DNA from 4 places in the Rossellomorea yichunensis genome. Region 1 is predicted to be linked to each of the others. Evidence: riboswitches for the same ligand, from Rfam matches in the RefSeq annotation. Region 1 holds a riboswitch; each other region holds the start of a gene.
The links. Region 1 has a riboswitch for S-adenosylmethionine ahead of RSX31_RS03875 (methionine biosynthesis PLP-dependent protein). Riboswitches for the same ligand answer to the same signal wherever they lie in the genome.
Positions count from the first base shown of each region.

Region 2: linked by a shared signal. The riboswitch ahead of RSX31_RS17155 (sugar ABC transporter substrate-binding protein) and the one ahead of RSX31_RS03875 (methionine biosynthesis PLP-dependent protein) in region 1 are both predicted to bind S-adenosylmethionine.
Region 3: linked by a shared signal. The riboswitch ahead of RSX31_RS15690 (homocysteine synthase) and the one ahead of RSX31_RS03875 (methionine biosynthesis PLP-dependent protein) in region 1 are both predicted to bind S-adenosylmethionine.
Region 4: linked by a shared signal. The riboswitch ahead of RSX31_RS15105 (homoserine dehydrogenase) and the one ahead of RSX31_RS03875 (methionine biosynthesis PLP-dependent protein) in region 1 are both predicted to bind S-adenosylmethionine.

Region 1 covers NZ_JAVYAD010000001.1:782,338-786,554, reverse strand. Annotated here, with positions in the region: gene metC (cystathionine beta-lyase) at 1-469, opposite strand, end outside; gene RSX31_RS03875 (methionine biosynthesis PLP-dependent protein) at 462-1,583, opposite strand; SAM riboswitch class I at 1,678-1,787, opposite strand; gene RSX31_RS03870 (tryptophan--tRNA ligase) at 1,911-2,909, opposite strand; T-box leader at 2,970-3,212, opposite strand; gene RSX31_RS03865 (metal-dependent hydrolase) at 3,278-3,904, opposite strand; gene RSX31_RS03860 (NUDIX hydrolase) at 4,001-4,217, opposite strand, start outside.
Region 2 covers NZ_JAVYAD010000006.1:174,589-178,805, forward strand. Annotated here, with positions in the region: gene RSX31_RS17150 (CTP synthase) at 218-1,822, shown strand; SAM riboswitch class I at 2,162-2,268, shown strand; gene RSX31_RS17155 (sugar ABC transporter substrate-binding protein) at 2,364-3,449, shown strand; gene RSX31_RS17160 (sugar ABC transporter ATP-binding protein) at 3,466-4,217, shown strand, end outside.
Region 3 covers NZ_JAVYAD010000005.1:362,396-366,612, forward strand. Annotated here, with positions in the region: gene metX (homoserine O-acetyltransferase MetX) at 1-169, opposite strand, end outside; gene RSX31_RS15690 (homocysteine synthase) at 565-1,860, opposite strand; SAM riboswitch class I at 2,170-2,289, opposite strand; gene RSX31_RS15695 (trans-sulfuration enzyme family protein) at 2,385-3,524, opposite strand; gene RSX31_RS15700 (DUF302 domain-containing protein) at 3,648-4,031, opposite strand; gene RSX31_RS15705 (peroxiredoxin family protein) at 4,123-4,217, opposite strand, start outside.
Region 4 covers NZ_JAVYAD010000005.1:209,140-213,356, forward strand. Annotated here, with positions in the region: gene RSX31_RS15100 (aspartate kinase) at 1-225, opposite strand, end outside; gene RSX31_RS15105 (homoserine dehydrogenase) at 271-1,518, opposite strand; SAM riboswitch class I at 1,669-1,779, opposite strand; gene RSX31_RS15110 (DUF2254 domain-containing protein) at 2,040-3,425, shown strand; gene RSX31_RS15115 (hypothetical protein) at 3,875-4,135, opposite strand; gene RSX31_RS15120 (helix-turn-helix transcriptional regulator) at 4,175-4,217, opposite strand, start outside.

The sequences.
Region 1 (4,217 bases):
TATCGGTGATATTCAGAAGCGGATTGGATGGTGTCTCCATATAAATCACTTTCGTATTGTGCTTGATTGAACAAGCCACTTCATGTAGATCTTTCATATTCACAAATGAATATTCAATTCCAAATTTAGTGAGGACCTCGGTAATCATTCTGTATGTCCCACCGTACACTTCTTCTGATACGAGAACATGATCTCCACTCGACAATAATAAGAAGCTAGTGGAGATTGCTGCCATCCCTGATGAAAAGGCAAAGCCTCTTACTCCACCTTCTAATTCCGCGATCGTTTCTTCAACGGTTTCCCTCGTCGGATTTCCCGAACGGCTGTAATCATACGTTCCATATTGATCAAAATCCTGTTGATGAAAGGTCGTAGCATGATTAATCGGTGTAGAGACCGCTCCTGTTTCTTTATCAAATCCGTGAGAATGAATGAGTGACGTTTGAAGTGAAAATGGTTTTTTACTCATACGTAAACACCTCTTTTTCCAATTGTTGAAAAACATTCTCCAGATCTTCTATCAGGTCATCAATAAATTCAATTCCTACAGAGAACCGCAGGAGTCTGTTGCAGATACCCAAACTCTTTCTTTCTTCTTCAGGAATGTCTGCGTGTGTTTGAGTGGCGGGATAGGTGATAAAGCTTTCGACCCCTCCTAAACTTTCAGCAAACGTTATAACTTTTAAGTGTTGGAGAAAGGGAGAAACCCATTCTTCCTTTGCGATACGAAAGGAAAGCATGCCACCTTTTCCCGGATATAATACGTCTGTTACACATTCATGGGCATCAAGATACTTCGCTAACTTTCTTGCGTTTTTTTCGTGCTGTGCCATTCTGAGACTAAGGGTCTTCATTCCTCTTAATAAGAGCCAACAATCAAAAGGGGCGAGAACCGCACCGATTGAATTTTGAATGGTGTAGATTTTTTCCGCCAACTCCTCTGTGTTTACAATCACAACACCTGCCAGCACGTCATTATGTCCCCCTAAGTATTTCGTGGCGCTGTGAATAACGATGTCTGCTCCTTCAGAAAGTGGCTTCTGCAGAATAGGTGTGTAGAAAGTATTATCTACAATTAAAAGCAATCCGTTATGCTTAGCGAGCCCGGCGACCTCAGAAATACTTGCTTCATTCATTAATGGATTGGTTGGTGTTTCAAGGAAGATGGCCTTTGTTCTCTTAGAAATTTGCTCTTCTATGGAGCCGGCATCACTTGTATCGACGAAATGAAATTTGATCCTATATTGTGCTTCATACTGTACGAATAATCGGTAGCTACCGCCGTATAGGTCTTTTGAAACAATCAATTCATCCCCGGTGGAAAATAAGCTAAGGATAGCCTGAATCGCTGCCATCCCCGAGCTGAAGGCAAATCCTCTGTGCCCTTCCTCCAATTGAGTGAGGGTGTCTTCTAAGGTGGCGCGGGTTGGATTACCTGTTCTTGTGTAGTCATAACCTGTCGATTGCCCAACTCCCTTATGTTCATAGGCAGTCGCTAAATGAATGGGTAAGCTCACAGCACCCGTGGCAGGATCTTTTCGATTTCCCGCCTGGACAAGCATTGTATCAATATGTTTTTTCAACCTTCTTCTCTCCTTTTCTATCTTGAATACGAAAAGGGAAAAAACAAAAAAACCTTCTTAATGAAAATAAGAAGGTTTTGTACGTTCGTTCTCCCTCTTATCGTCCAAGTTGACATCAACTTGCTGGAATTAGCACCATACCTAAAACTTTGGCTGGTTGCTGAGGTGTCTTCGGGCCAGTCCCTCTACCTCTCTTGATAAGAAACTATATGATTTTGTGAAAAATAACTTTCCCATAACTTATAACAAAGAAGAAGAAATGTCAATGAGAATTATGAATTATCTGAAAAACAAAATGATCATCGCGCTTCATCTCCCTGTTCTATTTCAATGATAAATTCCTATTTTCCTTTTAATCTCCTTCATGAATGGGATTGTTTTTTCCCGTGCTTTTTTTGCTCCAGTTTGTAAGATGGTATCAAGCATATGGGGACTCGCCATCAGTTCTTCATATTTCGATCTTGGTTCTTCGATAAAAGAGTTCATTACTTGGAATAGCTCTTTTTTGGCATCTCCCCAGCCTATTCCTTCTTGAAATCTCCTTCTCATTTCTTCAACTTGATCGGAAGTTGCAAATTCTTTATATAACGCAAAAATGACGGAGGAGTCAGGATCCTTGGGCTCCTCAGGGGGTGATGAATCTGTTTTGATTTTATTAATTAATTTTTGAAGCTTTTTTGATTCTTCAAATAATGGAATGGTGTTGTTATAACTTTTACTCATTTTACGTCCGTCTAGTCCCGGTAGAACAGCCGTTTCTTCTTGGATGACATATTCAGGAATGACAAATATTTCTCCATATTGTTTGTTAAAGCTTTCAGCTATGTCTCGTGCAATTTCAACATGCTGTATCTGATCTTTTCCGACAGGTACCATCTCGGTTTTAAAAAGGAGGATATCAGCTGCCATTAAAATTGGATAGGTGAATAATCCCATATTGACTCCAGCATCAACATCTTTGCCGCTTTCTTTATTTTCTTGGACCAATGATTTATATGCGTGGGCACGGTTCATTAATCCTTTCGGTGCAAAACAAGACAGAATCCAACTCAATTCAAAGATTTCAGGTACATCAGATTGACGATAAAAGATCGCTCGATCAGGATTCAAACCTAATGCTAACCAAGCTGCTGCCACTCCATAAGAAAGTTCTTTCATTTCATGCTTATCGTGTATCTTCGTTAAACCATGATAATCCGCAACAAAATAAGCTGTGTTGTAGGATTGGTTCTCAGCCAATTGTAATGCCGGTTTGATTGCACCAATATAATTCCCCAAATGAATACGGCCTGTTGGTTTAATACCAGTCAGAACTTGTCTTTTCATAACCATTCCCTCCGATGAAAAATAATAAAAATAAACACAAAAAGGGCTTCCCATCCTCTAAAAAAGGACGGGAAACCCGTGGTGCCACCTTCATTCGCTTACACTTTAGTAAACGCACTCATCTGTACAGAAGTCGCCTTCGATACATCGTCTCTTTTATCGGTGAGACCTTCCGCCATAACCTACTTAATTTCAGCATGGATGCTCAAAAGCCCATTCAACGATTTCACCATACTGATTCTCACCAGCCATCAGCTCTCTGAAATGTTTCGTTCGTCTACTCTTCTTCCTCATCGCATTTCATATTTAAAGTGTTTCCATTATTTTAATGTATAGGGAAATAATGGTCAAGTGGGTGCAAACACATTTTAGATTTCTTTGGATGAAAGGGGAAGGAAAAGCTTTATGCCTCTCTTATTGAATGGAAGAAATTTCATATCGGCGATCAGATGACTGGCATATCCGATTACACATGCTTCAAATACCCCATCAATCATTAAAGATGACTCTAGATAATGAGCAATCACGCCATAATATACGATTCCAAGTACAGAGTGAGTATAACTTCGATGTGAAACGAATGAGGCAAAGAAAATATAGATACCTAACAACCATAACCATGTTTCATTCAGCTGCCAACCGCATGCTGTCACACCGATGCCAGTAATCATCAGCATTCTTCGCTGAGTAATGAAACTTGAGAGAATCATCATTCCTGCACCATATCCAATACCTAGCCATCGTTCTTTCCCGATTCCTTCCAGATAGCTGTATACCATCATTAGAAACCCAATGATTTGTGCTACTGCTCTGATCATTTTAGGTGAAAAAGTAACCTTGTTACTAAGTTTTCCGTCAATATCCATATCAGGCATGAGTCCGGATATCCCACCTATTGCCACAAGTGCGGCCGTTATGTCAGGACCAGATCCAAATGAGTTGGCCACAATAAACCCTGTTGCTGCTCCAATTGCCATATGTGCTGTGCCGTTCAAGTGTGTCCTCCTACTCTCTTATCACATTATGTATATACTAGATTACTATAATAGCCTTTATTAACCATATTGACTATGGGAAGTACGAATTAATTTCTAAAGATGAGCCGATATGCGCTCAATAATTTCAAAAAGATAGGACCTTTCATGTGGAACAAAGTGATGGTAACTCACCCTTTGCTTAATGAAATCCTTTTTCCCTGTTTCATTAACAAGAAATCCTTCTATATCGATTTCCTCTTTCGTTTGTTGAACGAGTGCCTTAAAGTCTTGAAGAGTACAATGAAAAATACCGGACACTTCTTCTAACTGA
Region 2 (4,217 bases), on a different contig from region 1:
TTCTATTCCTTTATGTGTGGCGGATCGATTCTTAAAGACCCCTTACATTTTTATGTATATTTATAATAAGAGGCTGTCTTAAAGCTTGAGTATGCAGATGAATTTATATTAAGAGAATGGACTTGTCCTTCTTTGAACAAGATAAATTCATGACATACCTACAATAGACACCCTCTACTTTTTTTGAACCAAACTTACTTTGAAGGGGGACATATACATGACTAAGTATATTTTCGTAACAGGCGGCGTAGTGTCGTCACTAGGGAAAGGGATCACAGCAGCGTCCCTTGGAAGGCTATTGAAAAACCGTGGCGTGAGTGTCACGATCCAGAAGTTCGATCCATACATTAACGTGGATCCGGGAACGATGAGTCCCTATCAGCACGGTGAAGTATTCGTAACAGATGATGGTGCAGAAACGGATCTTGACTTAGGTCACTATGAGCGTTTCGTTGACATTAACCTGACGAAATACAGCTCTGTCACAACAGGTAAAATCTATTCAACTGTACTGAAAAAAGAGCGTCGCGGTGATTATCTTGGTGGTACTGTACAAGTTATCCCACACATTACAAACGAAATCAAAGAACGCGTATACCGCGCTGGACGCGAGACGAATTCAGATGTCGTGATCACGGAAATCGGTGGAACGGTCGGGGATATCGAATCTCTTCCTTTCCTTGAAGCGATTCGTCAGATCAAGAGCGATGTAGGCCGTGACAATGTGATGTACATCCACTGTACTCTTGTACCTTACATCAAAGCAGCCGGTGAAATGAAAACAAAACCGACTCAGCATAGCGTAAAAGAGCTTCGCAGTCTAGGTATCCAGCCAAATGTCATCGTCGTGCGTACAGAAATGCCAATGACTCAAGACATGAAAGACAAAATCGCGTTATTCTGTGATATCGATAAAAATGCTGTAATCGAAGCAATGGATGCAGACACACTATACTCTGTTCCACTTGCGCTACAGGATCAAAAGCTTGATGAAATCACATGTCAGCACTTGAAGTTGAACTGCCACGAAGCAGATATGACCGAGTGGAATGAACTCGTTGATCGCGTGAAAAACCTGTCTCGTAAAACAAGAATCGCCCTGGTTGGGAAATATGTCGAGCTGCAGGATGCGTATATCTCAGTAGTGGAAGCCCTTCGTCATGCCGGTTATCATTTCGATAGCGACATCGAGGTAAGATGGTTGAACTCTGAGCTGATCGACAGCGCAAACGTAGCAGAAAAACTGGCAGATGTAGATGGAATCCTTGTACCAGGCGGTTTCGGTGACCGTGGGGTAGAGGGGAAAATCGCTGCCACTCAATATGCCCGTGAAAACAAGGTACCTTTCCTTGGAATTTGCCTAGGAATGCAGCTGGCATCTGTAGAATATGCACGTAACGTTCTTGGGTTGGAAGGAGCTCACTCAGCTGAGTTAAATCCTGAAACGCCATACCCTGTCATCGACCTTTTACCAGAACAAAAGGACATCGAAGATCTTGGTGGAACACTGCGCCTCGGACTATACCCATGTAAGCTGACAAAAGGTTCAAAAGCCTATACAGCCTATGATGGAGAAGTGGTTTACGAGCGTCACCGCCACCGCTTCGAGTTCAACAATCACTACCGTGAGCAAATGGAAAAAGCCGGCTTCATCTTCTCAGGGACAAGTCCTGATGGCCGTCTAGTGGAAATCATCGAGCTAAGCGACCACCCATGGTTCGTCGCATCTCAATTCCATCCTGAATTCACATCACGCCCGACACGTCCACAGCCTCTATTCAGAGACTTCGTGGAAGCGTCACTTGCATATGGTGAAAAATAAGATTTGATTATGGAACTGCTCTCCCTGGTTTGGGAGGGCGGTTTTTTTGTTTGATAGGGTGGGGGTGGCCGATTTTTAAGGGGAATCGGAATTTATCGACCGTTATTGAAATTTATCAACCGAAATCCAAAATTATCGACCGTTAATCGGATTTATCAACCGTATTTTCAATTTATCAACCTAATTTTCAGGATATCGACCGTTCTACAAATAGTGACAAATTCGCTCAACCCTCTTTAATCCTCTATAGAAAATTCCCTAAAAAGAATATTGACAATATTCCCACATATCGTTAATATATCGTTTATAGCGCATGCGAACTATATCAAATTTCATAATCTCTTATAAAGAGTTGGCAGAGGGACTGGCCCGATGACGCCCGGCAACCTACCGTACACACGGAAAGGTGCTAAAACCTGCAGGAATAATTTCCTGAGTGATAAGAGTACGTTTATTTATACATAAACCTCTTTTCTCTTGGGAAAAGGGGTTTTTTTATTTGGAAAATTAAGGTATATTACCTCGGGAGGAGAAAAGAACGATGAAAAAAATGGCATCAATACTCGTATTACTCGCACTTATTTTCAGTTTAGCGGCTTGCCAGCCAAAGGTATCCCAGGAGGCGGACGCAGACAGTGGTAACAAGAAGGAAGCAACGTCTGATCATCCGCTAGCCAATAAAAAGATCGCACTAATTATGCAAATCAATTTAGGGACATTTTCCGCTCAATACATAGAAGGTGTCAAAGAACAGGTAGAGAAGTTCGGAGGAAAGGTTCAAGTATTTACGTCTGAAGGAGATTTGGCAAAAATGTCTTCCAACCTGGATGCGGCCATCAACCAGAAGTTTGATGGTATCCTCATCGATCATGGAACGAAAGAAGCACTGCAATCAGGGGTGGAAAAGGCGAAGGAACAAAACATCCCGGTTGTCGTATTCGATGCGGATGTTGCATCAAAAGGGGTGACGGTCCTCGAACAGGGTGATCAGCAAATGGCTGAACAGACCTTGACGAAGCTTTCAGATGAGCTTGGCGGAAAGGGTGAGATCGTGAAGATCTGGGTTGCAGGCTTTGCCCCGATGGAAAGACGCCAAGTGGCCTATCAGGAATTTTTAGAAAAAAATCCCGATATTAAAGAGGTGGCAGCCTTTGGAGCGGCTACTCAGAATACAGCACTGGATACACAAGCTCAAATGGAGGCCATATTGAAACAGTATCCAAATAAAGGTGACATCGATGCTGTCTGGGCTGCTTGGGATGAATTTGCAAAAGGCGCCGTTCGGGCAATCGAAGCGGCAGGAAGAGATGAAATCAAAGTATATGGAATCGACATGAGTGATGAAGATCTGCAAATCATTCAAAAAGATGGAAGCCCGTGGGTGGCATCAGCAGCGGTCGACCCGAAAGATATCGGCCGAGTGCAGGTCCGTTTCTTATATCAAAAGCTAAACGGCGAAGAAACACCTGAGAAAGTAAAGCTTGAACCGGTCTTTATTGAAAAAGAAGCATTGCCTGAAGAAACGATCACCACAGATCAATTACACGAGCACGTAAATGGCTGGGGAGCAAGTGAGCAAGGCTATACAGATGATTTGAAAAAGCTTGAAGGATCATTCACAGAGTAGAAAGGAGTGAGAAGAGATGACGTCTCCACTGTTAGAAATGATCGATATCAATAAAACCTTCTCAGGAGTGAGAGCCCTAAAGAATGCAAGCTTCGATGTGAAAGAGGGGGAGGTTCATGCTCTGTTGGGGGCGAATGGTGCAGGTAAAAGCACGCTGATGAAGATTTTATCAGGAGCCTATGTGCAAGACAGCGGAGATATCATCCTTCACTCCGGGAAAAGAGACTATCAATCTCCGAAGGAAGCGAAGGAGCATGGCATTCATTGCGTATACCAGGAAGTGGACACGGCCATTGTCCCGGAACTTTCTGTAGCAGAAAATATCGTCCTTGATCAGTTTTCACAAAAAGGCTCCTTCTTTATTACAAAGAAGTCATTAAAGAAAGAAGCATTGGAGGCACTCAGACGAGTTGGGGCAGAAGCGATCCCCCTCGGGCAGCCTGCGTCACACTTAAGTCTCGCAGAAAAGCAGCTTGTACTCATTGCCAGAAGCCTGCTTCAAAAAGCGAAGATATTGATTTTAGATGAACCAACAGCACCACTAAGTTCTTCTGAGACGGAAAAATTATTCCGTGTCATAGAAGATTTAAAGAAAGAGAGAGTTGGGGTCATTTTCATCTCTCACAGGCTCCCGGAAGTATTTCAGATTTCCGATCGTATTACTGTCATGCGAGACGGTGAGACCGTTGAAACGTATGAAGCCTACCATACCACCTCCCAGAAAATCATTGAAGCCATGCTTGGAGGAACATATAGAGAGGAGTTTCA
Region 3 (4,217 bases), on a different contig from region 1:
CCTTTACGATATGGGTCCCGGTGAGGGCATGGCAAACCAGGATGGCCGGTCCTTCTTTGTTTCCTGTTCGTTCATACGTAAGATCTACATTTTTCAACGTGGTGCCTGACTCTAATGTTAGGGATGGGATGGTAATGGAGCTAACTTCATATGTGTATGGTTTCTCCACTCCTCCACCTCCTTTTTTTGGTGTTGTGGCGGGGGTGATCAGGTTCCCCCCGTGTGTAAAACAGTTGATTATGGACTCGGTTTTTGAGTATTTGGCATTATGGGCGTTGAGAATTTGTCGTTAGGGCTATCGTCAATAATTCTGATTATCATTCGAGGTGACGGCGTGCATCCTGTTTGCTGATAAAATTCCGATTTCGCTGATATATTGGGAATTTCGCTGATAAATGGTCCGTTATCGCTGATATATTCGAAATTTCGCTGATAAAATCAGATTTTCGCTGATATCTCCCCTAAGTAGACCCCGGATACCCTATAAATAGTATCCAAAATCCACTTTTTCACCCTGTAAAGTGATTTCAATTACGTTTTTAGGGTTAAATCCCCCAGTTTCCATTATACCCGTGATGTTTCCAACGCCACTTCAATGGCATGATCCAAGTCCTCGATGAGGTCCTTCGCAGACTCTAATCCAACAGAAAGTCTCACAAGATCCTCGGTTACCCCTGTCGCACGGATTTCCTGGTCGTTTAATTGCTGATGGGTCGTGGAAGCCGGGTGGATGATCAGTGATTTTGCATCCCCTACGTTGGCAACGTGAGACCAAAGGGAGATGTTATCGACAACTTTCCGTCCGGAATCTCTACCACCTTTAATCCCAAAGACGACGATGGATCCCGCTCCGTTTTTCAAATATTTCTGAGCAAGTTTATGTGACGGATGCTGAGGCAACCCAGGGTAGGATACCCAAGCGACACCATTATGCTGATCTAAATGCTCCGCAATCTTCAAAGCATTTTCCGTATGACGCTCGATGCGAAGATGCAGGGTTTCTAATCCTTGCAACAGAAGGAATGCGTTCTGTGGACTTAAGCACGCCCCTAAGTCACGAAGCAGCTGCACTCTTAATTTTGTAATAAAGGCTGCCGGTCCCACATCCTGTGCATAGCGCAGTCCGTTATAGCTCCGGTCCTCTTCCGTGAAGCCCGGGAATTTTTCATGATCCCAATCGAACTTCCCACCGTCAATGACGACTCCCCCGATTGCTGTACCATGACCGCCGATCCATTTTGTTGCAGAGTGGATGACGATATCGGCTCCATAATCGATCGGCTTACATACATATGGAGTGGCAAAGGTATTATCGATGATCAATGGGATGTGATGGTCATGAGCCACTTTTGCTACCGCTTCAATATCAAGCACATGTAGACTTGGATTTCCGATTGTCTCAGCGAATACGGCTTTCGTTTTAGGAGTGATTGCTTTGCGGAAATTTTCAGGGTCGGTCGGATCTACAAAATGAACCTTGATTCCGTATTTCGGAAGTGTGGTCGAAAATAAATTATAGGTCCCGCCGTAAAGATTGGTGGCCGCTACAATTTCATCTCCTGCTCCGGCGATATTTAAGATTGATAGAGAGATGGCAGCCATTCCGGATGAAACACCGAGTGCTCCGATTCCCCCTTCTAAAAGAGCAAGGCGTTTTTCCAACACGTCTACTGTCGGGTTCATGATACGGGTATAAATGTTTCCCGGCTCTTCAAGGGCAAATAATTTTGCTGCATGATCACTGTTATCAAAAACGTAGGATGTCGTTTGATAAATCGGCACTGCCCTTGAACCTGTGGATGGGTCGGGCTCCTGGCCGCCGTGAAGTAGTAGTGTGTCGAAATCGAATGATTTTGTCATAGAAAATTCCTCCTAAATGGTTTTGTGTTTGGGTTTCCGTTTTGCGATTGGATGTTTTGGACGTTTGCCTGTTAAAGTTTGTTGGAATTTTGACTGTTGAATTTAAGTAATAATTTGACTGTTGATTTCGGAATGATATTTGACTGTTAATATAATGCATTTTTTTAACAGTTAAATACCGACCAGGCCAAATCCCCCTGTTGAACTCAGAAACTGAAAAATCGAAGAAGTTTATTTTCCTAAGAAGATAGAAGAGGAAAAATAAAAAACCCTCTTCCTAAGAAGAGGGTCTAATTTAATAGGGTCCTCCTCTTATCTTTCAGGCAGATCGCCTGCAGGAATTAGCACCTTTTCATGTGACGCATTACTGCGTACATGAAGGTTGCCGGGTTTCATCGGGCCTAGTCCCTCCACCTCTCTGGATAAGAGCATGTAGTTGTCAATGTGAAAATTCTTGCGTTGAGATGAATTATAAGGGGTAAACGACCTCAACGTCAAGAGTATTTTTAGAATTTTTACATTATTTAATTTTTAGCAGAAGCTGCAATCGCTTCGTTAAATTGAGCGACGATGTCTTCCCCGTCTTCAATACCTATCGATATGCGGACGACATGTGTATTTATTCCGAGTTTTTCCTGCGCATCCTTCGGTAGAGCACGATGAGACGTTCCTAATGGGTAAGAAACCGTTGTCTCTACACCTGCAAGGGAAGGGATGATTTTAATCCATCCAAGTGATTTGAAGAATGTGCTTATATCACATGTGTTGGATAGCTCGATTGTTACGATTGCGCCATTCCCTTTATCCGATAAATCGGTTGGGTAATAGACTCCTTTCACATAATCATTTGATCGAAGGTCTGCCGCAAGAACTTCGGCATTTCTTGCTTGGGTTCCCATTCGAAGAGCCAGCGTTTTCGCTCCACGGCAAGTCAGCCACGCTTCAAATGGGCTTAAGTTCGAACCGATGTTGACGACTTTTTCTCTCGCTTTTTGAACAAGCTCTTCTTTTCCAACTACGACTCCTGCTGTGATATCACTGTGTCCACCGATATACTTCGTGGCACTGTGTGCGACCAGGTCCACCCCTTCTAAGAAAGGCTGGCGCAGAAAAGGTGTGGCAAACGTGTTATCAATCATTGTTTTCAGGTTGTGTTTCTCAGCAAGTTCAACCATTCTTGATATATCTTCTACTCGCATAAATGGGTTCGTCACCGTCTCACTGTATAGGAGTTTCGTTTGTGGTGTCAGTGCCTCCTCGATTTCTTCAACACTCGTAAAATCAACAAATGAAGACGAAATGCCGAATGTCTTAAGCTCTTCTTTCAACATATGAAACGTACCGCCGTATAAATCTTCTGCGGCGATGATATGATCGCCTGATTGCACTACAGCGAGGATTCCTACAAGGATGGCCGATAATCCAGAGGAAGTCGCGACACCCGCTGGAGCTCCTTCCAAGTCCGCCACCATCTTACCAAGCTCGTCTGTATTTGGATTTCCCGTTCTCGTATAGAGATAAGGGGATTTCCCTTCATAGAAACCCTCCAACTCTTCTAAAGATGTAAAAGAAAAGGCGGATGTTTGATAAATCGGAGTCGTCTTACTGCGAATTTCCTCAGTTCCTTTTAACTGACTATGTACGACCTTTGTTGTGAATTTCATCTCTGTCATCCTTCCTGAATCTATGTATTTTTAAAAGTGTATCATATTCAGAAGATTGTGAGGAGTAGGATGTATTGCAAGAAATAAAAAAACACCTGCCCAATTGCAACAGGTGCCTTCCGTTTATTGAACGTTATCTAAACATCCGATCAGACGATTTTCAATATCCAATGCCAGGCTTTTTAGTTTATCGTTATCCACCATTTCGATCAGCTTGCTTGGTTTTGCCATGCCGATCTTGGTTGTACCGCCTTCTGTGTATACCGTGACTTTACATGGGAGGAAGTAGCTTACGAGCATGCTTTCTTCCAGTACTTTTTTGGCTTCATGAGGATTACATACCTCTAATACGACTACTTCTTCATTGAAATCAAGGCCTTTGTCCTGCAGTTTCTGAGCAAGATCGAGATTCCATAGTACACCGAAGCTTTCATCTTTAAGGTTGGATTCTACCGCTTCCACAGCTTCTTTCACAGTCATCGAGACTTCTTTAGTGTAATGAAACATGTTCACATCTCCTCCTTTTTTTATCACATTCATTTAATACCTCATAGCGTATAACGTCAAACATCGATATTCAGAGGTCCGTCCCTCTCCATTATTCCATTCCTTCGACCATTTTACCCATCATGTCTTCGTTCATGGGGCCGACGATTTTGTGTTGAATGATGCCTTTGGTGTCGATCATGTAGG
Region 4 (4,217 bases), on a different contig from region 1:
CTGCTCCCCGGTACTTAAGAGCATATCCATTTCTCTCTTACTTGGCTTTTCGGAGAGCTCCCCTGCCAATCTTACAAGTGTATCAGTCGTTTTGTTCATAGCTGATACTACTACGACAACATCATGGCCTTTTTCTCTTTCCTTCATGACATGAAAGACCATGCGTTTGATCCGATCTGTAGAACCAACAGAGGTTCCACCAAACTTTTGAACGATCATACTCAATGATACCCCTACTTTCCATCAGATCTTATTTATTAAAGATTACTTTTAAGAAACTGCAGCTCCAGTTTTCACTTCATTTTCCAACGGAATTTCTTTTAAAATAGGAACGGCTTGAATATGTTCATGTGTATGAAGGAGCGATTCCAGTGTCTCTTTCGTGCCTTCAACAAATACGTACAAGTTATCGCCCAATTGAATACGATCCTTTAATATGAACGAAGGGAGCCAGTTTTGATACACATCATTTTCTCGGATTCTCAAGACCCAGTTGTGACTGCTCTCATCATGAATCTCTCCCGTATTCACGGTACTTTCCGCAGAGTCGGTATACTTTCTCTCTATCAACGACAGAAAATCCTCTACCATGGCGCTGCCTGTAGGTAACTTTCCAGCGCCTGGACCAAGCAGGGTGATCCTTCCTACAAGACTACCCTTAAGGGAAATGGCATTTTCCACATCCTCCACACCGTAAAAAGGATGGGTATCATGTACAAGGATCGGCTCTACTTCACCTTGGATGTGATCCACTGAATCCCGTCTAAGAGAACCTACGTGCTTAAACCGCAATCGAAAGGATTCCGCTGCCTGGAGCCATTCTGCAGTCAGATGGGATATCCCCTTTCGTCGGATATTTTTCCAATCGGGCTGTCTGCCAAAGGCCGTTTGACTTAAAATAAGCAATTTATAGAACGCATCATGGCCTTCGATGTCATTTGTCGGATCGGCTTCAGCGTATCCCTTCTCCTGAGAAATCTTTAAGGCTGTATCAAAGGCAAGACCTCTTTTTCTCATTTGAGATAAGATGAAGTTTGACGTCCCATTCAGAATCCCTTGAATTTGTCTGATCTCATTCACCTTCAGAAGCTGCCTGATACTGCCGATCACAGGGACCCCTCCGGCTGTCGTCGCTTCAAATCCGACCGATACTCCCTTCATTTTCGCCTTCTCCAATAGCTCAGGACCATATTTGGCAAACATCGCTTTATTGGCCGTGACAATATGAATCCCCTTCTCAATGGCTTGTGTTAAATACGTATAGCTCGGCTCTTCCCCCACGATCGCTTCAAAGATAACGTGTAGATCCGGTATATCCAGGATTTCTTGGAAATCCGTTGTGACGTTGATGGATGATTCAATATTTCGCTCCTTTGTGGGATCTTTAATAAGGATTGCCTTTACCTTCACCTCTTTACCCAGTACTTCCTTCAATCTGTCCTGATGAGTATCGATTGCTTCACAGACCCCTTGCCCAACCGTTCCAAACCCCAGAAGTGCCACATTAATCGCTGACATCATTCAGCCTCCTTTTATCGACTTTTCACTTTATACGTAAGAATGATTCGTTCCAGTTGAAGATCCACTTGAGGGATATAAGCGGAAAAGAAAAAGGTATACAGAAAAGCCCTCTTCTTTTAAGAAGAGGGCTAAATGAGCATGCTCCTCCCCTTATCTTCCAGATTCGTTTGGAATCTGTAGGAATTGGCACCTTTGCAGTCTGATCCTGCAGGTTGCCGGGCTTCATCGGGCCTATCCCTCCGCCGCTCTTGATAAGAGATATAATGTTTCGTTTTGGTATTACTTGCTATTTGAGTATGAATTGGATTATAAAGGGGATTTATTCCCTCGTCAATACTATTTTTAGTATTTTTTAAAAATTCTTTCAAATGTCACAGGCGATTATATTTCCTACCGGTTTACTTGAAATTCAGCATCGTCTAACAACCTATAAATCTATTTTGCAAAGAGACGTTTTAACATGTTCTGGCAGGGAAAACTAATCCATATCCCATTATTTGAAAGGAAACAAATCAATTATGTTGAAGAAAATGCTTCCACTATCCATCAGAAAATATGTGGTTATGTCCAAACGGCAGAGAATGCGTGAGATACGGCTGACCATATGGTATATGCCGTTCTTTTATATTTGTTTTTCCATACTGCTTGTCGCACTCACCCTCTATATAGATCTGTATGCCGACATCTCTCAGTATACATCCGATTTCTTAAGTATGGATGCATCTGTTACACGCATGCTTGTCAGTACACTCATCGGGGCTATCCTGACGCTCAGTGCTTTCACTTTGAATTCACTGCTCGTTGTACTCACAATGTTCAGTGGTCAATTTTCCCCCAGGATGCTCCTGGACTTCATTTCGGACAAACAAACACAGCATGCCCTCGGAATTTTTAATGGCAGTTTTGTATATGTCTTGCTCCTCTTTCTTTTTATCGGAGATTCAAAGGAAGAACTGTTCGTAGCTGCTCCGATCATGACGATCGGACTTGCATTCCTTACTGCTGTCACATTTATCTTCTTCATTAACCATGCTTCCACATGGATGCAGGTGCACAATATTACGTACAATATGAAGCAGGTTTCTGAAGTGATGATCAATCAGACGTTAAAAAATGATTTAGAAACCCATCGAACAACAGAAAATGGCGACCTTATGGAACAAGAGAAGGAGAACATCATTCACTTACAGGCAAGGGAATCAGGGTATATTCAGTTAATCGATTTCCATGGAATAATCGAACGGGCTATGCAGGATAACCTCATCATTCAGCTTCATTACAAAGTAGGAGATTATATATTGGCCGGCAATAAAATCATGAGTATTTGGGGACCTGAGACAAACGATATTTCGGATGGTTTCTATCTCACTTTCATTGAAATGGGACATAAAGAAACCGAAATCCAGGACCTGCAAATGGGGATTCACAAGCTGGCTGAAGTTGCAATCAAAGCACTCGGGAATGATGATCCAAAAACGGCCTCTAATACGATTGATCAAATGGCTGACCTTATGCTGACGGTGGAGGATCACTTATCCTTCACTCCTTATTTGATCGACCGGGAAGGAAGAGTCCGGGTCATTCTCCAGTCCGAAGCATTTGATTATTACCTGTATCGCGGGTTTGGCTATATTCGACATTATGCTAAAGACAATCATTTAATCATTACTGACATTGTGCGGGCACTGGCGCTCATTGCAGAATCCATCCAGCCATCCAAACACAAGGACATCTGGGAATTTGCCTGTAATACCATTGATCATATTGAAAGGGAGGTCATTTATGAATTAGATAAAACGTTTCTTCTTCAAGAAGTTCATAAGCTGGCACGCTTAACTGAAAACCTTGGGGAATATAAGAAAATCGAAAGTAAATTCTACCCTTCTGCCAATGAAAATACGTAAAAGAGACTGGGCAAAACTAAAAAACCACGGTATAAAGACGAATAATAGAAGTGTCGGTTCTTAATACCGCTAATGATTTCCGTGCAAGACTACGCTTTCCGCGGGTAGCCCGTGAGCCTCCTCGGCAAGCCTGCGGGTAGAAAAGCGGGAGGGGCTTCGCTCAGAGGCGGTTGGCATAAGGCGGAGCGGCCTTGAAGGCGTTCTTTGCCTTCATGGACGATCTGCCTTATGACATTTGCCTCTAAGCCCTATAGCTGGACAAGTCTCACATAAGCTACTTTTCCCGCAGGAGTCTTCGTCTTGCACTCCAATCAACCGCTGGAAACAGCTAAAATCAAGTGGTCCGAAAATAAATAATAAACCCGAACAAATCTAAATACTAGGATGCAGATTTGTTCGAGTTTCACTTAGACTAAAACACTTTTGTCCAAGTCTCATTTTACTTTGAATTAAATCCATGTCTCGACAATGCTCGGATCTTCCTCTTTTGCTTTCGGAACGATTGAGAAACGTTCGGGAATTTCACTTCTGATTGCTTCTAATGTAGGTCTCATCAAAATATAATGAGTCGGTTGATTCACGTCGAATAGCCTTGCTACAAACATGCCTTGATAATCTTGCGGGCTGGAATAAATACAGATGATGGGCATCTTATAATCACTTAATGTCACCTCATCAAATGAAGAAATTAAACGATCCGGGTTTTCCATCAAACCACTCCTTTACTGTAATTTCTGTTCATATAACCGTCAGCTTAAAACGCATTCTTTTCCTTTTGCCTCTATCCCATCC